Regions from separate parts of the Halomonas sp. 5021 genome, predicted to be linked through region 4. Evidence: predicted binding sites of a transcription regulator. Region 4 holds the regulator's gene; each other region holds the start of a gene.
The links. The regulator PhoB, encoded in region 4, activates phosphate uptake and scavenging genes when phosphate is short. The targets are predictions, from matches to a motif close to TGTCATANNNNTGTCANA.

Region 1 (2,204 bases), on a different contig from region 4:
GTCATGATCGCCGGTTCGAACCGAGTCAATATCTATCTATTGCGTAAACGCACACCCCAGCAAAATTTACGCTTGGGGCTGGCGGTTCAACTGGTCGCTGCAATGGGCTTGGTGGCTGCCACAGCGCTCAATATTGCTTCATTGGCCGTTGTCGTACCGCTGGTAATGCTATTTACCGGCATGATTGGCCTTATTACACCCAATGCCATTTCCTCGTTGCTGGATCATTTCGGCCACATCAGTGCCACCGCCACTGCCTTGTTAGGTGGTATTCAATTTAGCTGTGGTGCCCTGGCAGGCGCCATGGTGGGTCTCTTTGAAGTCGAACACCTATGGCCGATGGTTCTGACCATGCTGGCGGCTGCCCTGTTGGGCAACGTCGGTGTGCGCTTGCTGACGCCAGCGGCAACGGATGTGCGCTCGGGATGATCGAGGACGTTGTGACGTGGTTGGATATGTCGCCGAACACCTGGACGGGGTGTGCGCTGACCCTCGCGTTAGGCGCCTTTGTACAACGCGCCACTGGTTTTGGCTTGGCGGTTATTGGGGCGCCGCTGTTGTTGATGATAGAGCCGCGCCTGGTACCCGTGGTGTTGGTGCTTTTCGGGTTCACCGTGTCGCTAATAATGGTACGCCACTACCTGCACGAGGTACGCCTGGGGGCACTGGCCATGGCACTGGTGGGACGCTTGCCGGGCAATGCGTTGGGGCTTTGGCTGCTTATCGCAGCGCCAATGGTGGTATTGGAAAAGTTGATTGCTGCCATCGTTCTGTTTGCGGTATTTGTCACGCTATGCCGCGTGCGGGTGCCGGTCAATCGCGTGTCGTTATTTGGTGCGGGGGTATTCTCGGGGATTTTTGGCACTGTCGCTGCCATCGGCGGGCCGCCAATGGTCCTGCTAATGCATGGATTTGCCCCAGACCGACTGCGCGGCAACCTCGCGGCTTTCTTTATCATCACCTCGATGCTGACGCTCGCTACACTGGCGTTGGCAGGGCAGGTGGGTTTATGGCATTTGGGCGTGGCGGCAACGTTATTGCCCGCTGTACTGCTGGGGAATGCGCTCGCCGACAGGGTGGCGCATCGCATTGATCGGCAATGGCTTCAGGCGGCGTCGCTTGCGCTATGTACCCTGGCAGCCGTGGGGCTTTTGTTGTAATAAATGATGGCGTTGCGAGCCGTGATGAAAAATTTTAAAAAAATTATGTTGTGACATTGCTTGTCATGAAGCTGTCATCGAAGCGATGCAAAGTGTGCCTTGCGAAGGCAATATCCCTAACAGCTTCAGGAGTAATTCGCATGAACCGTATTCTCAAAACTACCGTGCTCGCGGCAGCTGTAATGAGCGTGGCAGGTGTTGCTCAGGCTCGTGATCAAATAAACATTGTCGGCTCTAGCACTGTGTATCCGTTTGCCAGCTATGTGACCGAGGAATTTGGCGCGACAACCAACTACCCGACGCCGGTCATCGAGTCTACCGGTTCAGGCGGCGGTTTGCGTCTGTTTTGTAACGGTGTTGGCGATGGCACCCCGGATATCACCAACGCATCGCGCCGCATGAAGCCGTCTGAGTTCGAGCGCTGTGCAGAGAACGGCGTGACCGATATTACCGAAGCCAAGATCGGCTCGGATGGTATCGTGCTTGGTCAGTCTAACGAAAACGATGTCGTGCCACTCACCCTTGAACACATCTTCATGGCTGTGGCCGCGCAGGTGCCCCAGGATGGCCAACTGGTTGAAAACCCCTACACCAACTGGAGCGAAATCGACGCTTCGCTGCCGGATCGCGAAATCTCCATCTACGGACCGCCCACCACTTCCGGTACCCGTGATGCTTTCGAAGAGCTGGTGATGGAAACCGCCTCCGAAGGTATGGATGCCTACGAAGAAGCCTACACTGACATCCGTTCTGACGGTGTCTACATCGACGCCGGTGAGAACGATAACCTGATCGTTCAGCGTCTCCAGGAAGACACCGGTGCCTTCGGTATCTTCGGCTATTCCTTCCTGGAAGAGAACACCAACACGCTGAATGCGGCAACAATCAACGGTGTTGAGCCGGAGCCCGAAGCCATCAGTTCTGGTGACTATCCGGTTGCCCGTTCACTGTGGTTCTACGTCAAGAACCAGCACGCTGACGAAGTGCCGCCCATGTACGAATACGTTGACATGTTCATGTCAGAACAGATGATTGGCGGCGACG
Region 2 (2,204 bases), on a different contig from region 4:
AGAATACCGTTGAGTACACCTACCCCTCGCCACTTTCCCGCGACGCGTCTGCGTCGCATGCGCCGCGACGACTTCTCCCGCCGTTTAATGCGCGAATCAACGCTGACGCCCGGCGACCTCATTCTGCCGGTTTTCGTCCTGGAAGGCAGCCAGCAGCGCGAAGCCATCGCCTCTATGCCGGGTGTGGAGCGCCTGTCGATTGACCTGTTGATCGAGCAGGCCCGCGACGCCTATGCGCTGGGCATTCCCGCAATCGCACTGTTCCCGGTTGTCGGCGGTGAACAGAAAACCGAACTCGCCGAAGAGGCCTACAACGCCAACGGGCTCGTACAGCGCAGCGTGCGCGCACTCAAGGAGGCGCTGCCGGAACTGGGTATCATCACCGACGTCGCCCTGGACCCGTACACCATCCACGGCCAGGATGGGATTATCGACGAGAGCGGGTACGTGCTTAACGACCGCACCGTCGACACCCTGCTCAAACAGGCGCTCTCCCATGCCGAAGCCGGTGCCGATGTCGTTGCCCCCTCCGACATGATGGACGGGCGTATCAGCGCTATCCGCCAGGTGCTTGAACAGGAGCATCTGCACAACGTGCGCATCATGGCTTACAGTGCCAAGTACGCCTCGCACTACTACGGTCCCTTCCGCGATGCCGTGGGCTCCTCCGCCAACCTGGGCAAAGCCGACAAGCGGACGTACCAGATGGACCCGGCCAACAGCGACGAAGCCCTTCATGAGGTGGCAATGGACATTGCCGAGGGAGCTGACATGGTCATGGTCAAACCGGGAATGCCTTACCTGGATGTTGTCCGGCGGGTCAAAAGCGAGTTGCGCGTGCCCACCTATGCCTATCAGGTAAGTGGCGAATACGCGATGCACCGCGCTGCTTTCGACAATGGCTGGCTGGATGCCGACACGGTCATCCTGGAGTCTCTGATGTGCTTCAAGCGCGCCGGGGCAGACGGTATTCTGAGCTACTTTGCCCTTGACGCCGCACGTCTGCTGACGAATGCGCGTTGATCCTGGGAGGCTGAAGCCAGTAAAGCGTAGATGACAATGCCGTGACACGTCTTTGTCATCTTCCTCCGCCATACTGCGTTAACAGATGCGTATCAGGCAGTGATATGCTCAGAGACGACTAACGCCGGAGGCAGCTACCATGGACGACCAGGTCACCGATAACTCGCCCTACCCGCGCCATGACAATGACGGTAGCGACAGCGAGATGTCCACGCTTCGCGTCAACCGCACGCCCACGGGCGTTCAGGCCCGCGAAGCGCTGCCTGAGACCGATCTGGACGACCCGCAGCTTTACTTCAATCGCGAGCTCTCCCACCTGCAGTTCAATATCCGTGTGCTGGAGCAGGCGCTGGATGAAGCACACCCACTGCTCAACCGATTGATGTTCTTGCTGATTTTTTCATCCAACATGGATGAGTTCTTTGAAATTCGCGTGGCCGGACTCAAGCACCAGATTGCCCTGGGTGACGATACAACGGGTGCCGACGGGCGGCTGCCAAGGGCGGTGCTTGCCGAGATTTCTGACATTGCCCACGCGCAAATCGTCCGCCAGTATCAGATTCTCAACGATACATTGTTGCCTGCTCTAGAAGCGCAGGGGCTAAGGTTCCGTCGCCGCGACCAATGGACAAAGGCGCAAAAAGACTGGGTCCACGAGCTGTTCAACAACGACATCATGCCGGTCATCAGTCCCATCGGTCTGGACCCCTCGCACCCTTTTCCGCGGTTGGTGAACAAAAGCCTCAACTTTATCGTCGAGCTGGAGGGCAAAGATGCCTTTGGACGCGCCGGGGGCATGGCGATTCTCCCCGCGCCCCGCTCGTTGCCACGCCTCATGGCGCTGCCCAAGCATCTGTGCAGCGAGGGCTATACCGAGTACGTGTTCCTGTCGTCGATGATTCATGCCCATGCTGAAGAACTGTTTCCAGGCATGAAGGTGCGCGGTTGCTACCAGTTCCGCCTGACACGCAACGCCGACATGAGCGTTGACCCGGAAGAGGTCTCCGACCTGGCCTCCGCGCTGCGTGGCGAGCTTTTGGCTCGCCGCTATGGCAGTGGCGTACGTCTGGAGGTGGCCGATAACTGCCCGGACGACCTGACCAACTTCCTGCTGCGCCAATTCAGCCTTGAAGCTGACGACCTATACCGTGTGCAAGGCCCGGTCAACCTGACCCGGATGA
Region 3 (2,204 bases), on a different contig from region 4:
GTATCGAGGAAGGCTGGCACCAGGATATTGACTTCCTCTCCCGCGCGGTGGACCTCGCCTGCCGCTGTGGCGCCCATGCGGTCACCCGACCAGGCGCTTACGCCTCTCTCCCCACCCATGCGGATATCGAAGCGCTTCGAAACAGTTAATAGCTATATAGTTCGGTGACCGCTGGACGGTCACCGATGTGAGTGAGGCAGTCGCAATGATAAGCTGAAAGCCACAACTCCCGATGACTGGGATGTGGTCGTTATTGCGTGGCTGTAAAGTTTTCCGCAGCGGCTTCTAACACCGATCTAGCCGATTCCGCATCTTCAAACCCTAGCCCTTCCATACCACCGTCAGGCCCTTTGTAATTGGCAAACCACAAATCAATGATCTGACTGACACCTGGATACTCGCGGTCCAACTGTGTCATGTTTTCAATATTTGCAAAAGGTGAATCCTGAGCGAGAACGGCAATGAGCTTGTCGTCTTGCTCTCCGTCATCCAGCATTTTAAGAACACCAATAACGTTCACGTCGACAATTTCACCTCGTGGAACGGCTTGGCCCAGCACAATCACATCCAGTGGGTCACCATCACCCCCCAACTCTTTTGGCAAAGCAGTGCCTGGAATAGCGCCATAATTACCGGGGTAGCCTAGGTAATTCACGACGCGCGGTTCACCGTCTTTATACTCCCAGTAAACCGCTTTGGGATCATCTTTACTGACTTCCCATTTCGCCGATGTGCCCGCGGGTATTTCAACGATGGCTCTTACCGAACCCTCTGCATTGATGGCATTCATCGCCATCAAGTCTTCTTCACCCACGATAGTGAACTCATCTGTTGCGGTCATGTTTTGGGCAATGGGCGTGGTGTCAGAAAACGCCAATCCGCCTAGCGCCTGAGCCTGAGCCTGAGCAGAGGATGCTAAAACCGCCATGCACGCTACGCTCGTAAGTAATAGTTTTTTCCGCATCATGTTCTCCATTGGTTTTTCAGATACGTTATCGAGGAGAGATGACGGGGTAATGACAGATTACTTTCCAAAATTGAATGCTAAACCACGGTACTTCTTTGACTGGCTAACCATTATTGACCCACATCTGTTGCAAGCTGGTGTGGGCTTTTTTGATTGGAGACGTCTTCATCGGCCGTTAGAGACGCCATGGCACGACTTGTTTAAATGTCAGACATTTACTAGAATAAATTACATCCAATAAAAGATAAGAGATCACCGATGCCGCTGGACGCTCTACCAGCCCACCAGGGTGGCGCTGAACAATTAGCCCGTTTACTCGCCCAAGCCCTGCTGGCAGGCCACTGGCAGCCGGGTGACGCCTTCCCCAAGGAAATGGACATCGGCACGCACTTCGATGTGAGCCGTAATCAGGTGCGCAATGCGCTGACCCGTTTGACCTCCGCAGGGCTTTTAGACCGCACCGCCGGGCGTGGCACGCAAGTCCGCGAAATGAGCGACTGGCACCTGCTGGATCCGCTGATGAGCGAATGGATGACGGGGCTTACCGACCTCGACCCGCAGCTCACGCGCGCCATCTATGCGTTTCGCTTTTCGGCCGAGCCCATCGTGGCGGGCCTTGCCGCCGAAGCGGCCGATGCGGACGATATCGCCCGGCTGGAAGCCGCCTTTGAAGGCATGCAGAAAACTGCCCAGTCAGCCGCCGCTCGCGCCCAGCACGCCGAGTACGACGTCATGTTTCACGATGCCACCTACCAGGCCAGCCACAATTTGGTGTGGCGGCAAATGGGACACCTGTTGCGCCCTTCGATCATGGCCCTGGTACATGGCTCTCAGCACCGCACCGACACCTTCGACGACAGCCTGTCACGGCATCGCCGCGTTCTTGAAGCCATTGTGCGCCGGGATGCCGAGGCGGCGTCTTTCGCCGCGCGGGAAGTGCTTCGCCGCACGGCGATCGATCTGGGTATCGTCAATTAACCGGCCATCGACCACTGACTAGGATCTGACCCTATGAAAATTACCCGACTGAAAACCTGGCAAGTCCCCCCGCGCTGGCTGTTTCTCAAGATCGAAACCGACGAAGGCTGCTACGGCTGGGGCGAGCCGGTCATCGAAGGCCGCGCGGCGACTGTCGAGGCTGCCGTTCATGAGCTTTCTGACTACCTGGTTGGCCAGGACCCGCACCGTATCGAACACCTGTGGAACACGCTGTATCGCGCCGGGTTTTACCGCGGCG
Region 4 (2,204 bases):
TTATACAGCTGATGCGTCTGGATCGGCCGATCGGTACCTGGCTGCTGATGTGGCCAACGCTGTGGGCCTTATGGGTCGCCGGCGAAGGGGTACCCGGGCGCAACGTACTGCTCATCTTTATCGCCGGGGTATACGTCATGCGCGCAGCGGGCTGCGTGGTCAATGATTATGCCGATCGTCACGTCGATGGCCACGTCAAACGTACCCGACAGCGCCCGCTGGCTACCGGGCGGATCAGTGAAACCGAGGCCCAACTGCTGTTTATCGGGCTGGTGACGGCGGCCTTCATGCTGGTGCTGTTGACCAATTGGTTTACCGTGTTGCTGTCGGTGGGCGGCGTGGTATTGGCGTTTATCTACCCGTTCATGAAGCGCTACACGCATTTTCCCCAGGTAGTGCTAGGGGCGGCGTTTTCCTGGGCGATTCCGATGGCGTTCGGTGCGGTCCTTGGCCATGTGCCGGTAGAGGCATGGCTGCTGTTCTTTGCCAATGTGCTGTGGACGGTTGGCTATGATACCCAGTACGCCATGGTTGATCGTGACGACGATATCAAGATTGGCATTAAATCGACGGCCGTGTTGCTGGGTAATGCCGACCGGCTGGTGATCGGGCTGCTTCAGCTGGCCACGCTGGCATTGCTGGCCTGGGTGGGCGCGCGCCTCGGGCTGGGCGGTTTTTTCTGGCTCGGCCTGGCGGGGATGGCGGCGACGTTTATTCACCAGCAGCGCTTGATCCGTCACCGTGAGCGGGATGCCTGTTTTCTGGCGTTTCTGAATAATCACTGGTCGGGCCTGCTGGTGTTTGCCGGTATTGCGCTGAGTTGGTGGCCAACGGCTGGCGAATCTCTGTCAATGTCATAGAATTGTCATCAAGTCATGGTGTGATCGTCATGTACCTGTCACTGGATTACTTTCTATCGGACACCGTGAGGCTCTGGAATGACCGCCAAGACCGTCTTGATCGTCGATGATGAAGCATCCATTCGCGAGATGATCGCGGTGGCGCTGGAAATGGCCGACTACCGTGTTCTTGAAGCGGACAACGCTCAGGATGCCCACGCCATGGTCGTTGATCATCAGCCTGACCTGCTATTGCTCGACTGGATGATGCCCGGTACCAGCGGCATCGAGTTGGCTCGGCGCCTCAAGCGCGAGGAAACCACCGCCGAACTGCCGATCATCATGCTCACCGCCAAGGGTGAAGAAGACAATAAGATACAGGGGCTTGAAGCGGGGGCCGACGATTATATCACCAAGCCGTTTTCGCCCCGTGAACTCGTGGCACGCCTCAAGGCCGTGCTGCGTCGTGCGACCCCACGTGGCGTGGAAGATCCCATCGAAATTAATGGGTTGCTGCTTGATCCGGTGGGCCACCGGGTAAGTGCCTACGGTAAAGCGCTGGATATGGGGCCGACCGAATACCGGCTGTTGCAATTCTTCATGACCCATCAGGAAAGGGCCTACACACGTAGCCAGTTACTCGACCAGGTGTGGGGCGGTAATGTGTACGTGGAAGAGCGCACTGTGGATGTTCATATTCGTCGGCTACGCAAAGCCCTGGGCGACGGACATCAGAACTTGATCCAAACGGTACGCGGTACGGGCTACCGCTTCTCCGCTCGAGCTTAACCGTGCGTTTGTGGAGCCGTGAGCTTTGGCGTTTGCTAGGTTGGGCGGCACTCGGCATCTGCCTGGGATGGCTACTTGGCCTGCCGGGCCTGGGGTTGGCCGGTGGCTTCGCGATGTGTCTGGTCTACCACTTGCGGCAATTGCGCGCCGCTTACCGCTGGCTGACGCAACGCCCGCAGGATGAACCGCCGGCCGCAGGAGGACTGTGGGGCGAATTGTTTGATCGTTTGTACCGATATCAGAAAAGCCAACGGATTACCCAGGGCCGTCTCCGCTCGACGCTTGCCCGCATTCAAGAATCCTCGGAAGCCATGCGCGATAGCGTGGTGATGCTCGACCGTCACGGCGACCTGGAGTGGTGGAACAGCGCTGCCAGCAATATGCTGGGGCTACAAACCGCTCACGACCGTGGACAACATATTACCAATCTGCTTCGCGACCCGCGGTTCATCAGCTATTTCAACGCCCGCGACTACAGTGAGCCGCTGACGCTCACGTCGCCGATCGATGAGCGTCGCATTTTGCAGTACCAGATTACCCTTTATGGTGACGACGAGCGCCTGGTCATGGCGCGCG

Region 1: R3F64_RS18580 (PstS family phosphate ABC transporter substrate-binding protein) is a predicted target of PhoB. The motif match lies at 1,222-1,239, and genes of this name have one in related genera.
Region 2: ppk1 (polyphosphate kinase 1) is a predicted target of PhoB. The motif match lies at 1,053-1,070, and genes of this name have one in related genera.
Region 3: R3F64_RS17140 (inorganic diphosphatase) is a predicted target of PhoB. The motif match lies at 1,005-1,022, and genes of this name have one in related genera.

What each region holds. Positions count from the first base shown of each region.
Region 1 is NZ_JAXOVU010000020.1:18,023-20,226, forward strand. Features, by position in the region: gene R3F64_RS18570 (multidrug effflux MFS transporter) at 1-429, shown strand, start outside; gene R3F64_RS18575 (sulfite exporter TauE/SafE family protein) at 426-1,160, shown strand; gene R3F64_RS18580 (PstS family phosphate ABC transporter substrate-binding protein) at 1,301-2,204, shown strand, end outside.
Region 2 is NZ_JAXOVU010000003.1:46,099-48,302, reverse strand. Features, by position in the region: gene hemB (porphobilinogen synthase) at 10-1,023, shown strand; gene ppk1 (polyphosphate kinase 1) at 1,229-2,204, shown strand, end outside.
Region 3 is NZ_JAXOVU010000015.1:11,206-13,409, forward strand. Features, by position in the region: gene R3F64_RS17135 (carbohydrate kinase family protein) at 1-149, shown strand, start outside; gene R3F64_RS17140 (inorganic diphosphatase) at 251-964, opposite strand; gene R3F64_RS17145 (FadR/GntR family transcriptional regulator) at 1,226-1,945, shown strand; gene dgoD (galactonate dehydratase) at 1,979-2,204, shown strand, end outside.
Region 4 is NZ_JAXOVU010000002.1:200,607-202,810, forward strand. Features, by position in the region: gene ubiA (4-hydroxybenzoate octaprenyltransferase) at 1-860, shown strand, start outside; gene phoB (phosphate regulon transcriptional regulator PhoB) at 939-1,628, shown strand; gene phoR (phosphate regulon sensor histidine kinase PhoR) at 1,631-2,204, shown strand, end outside.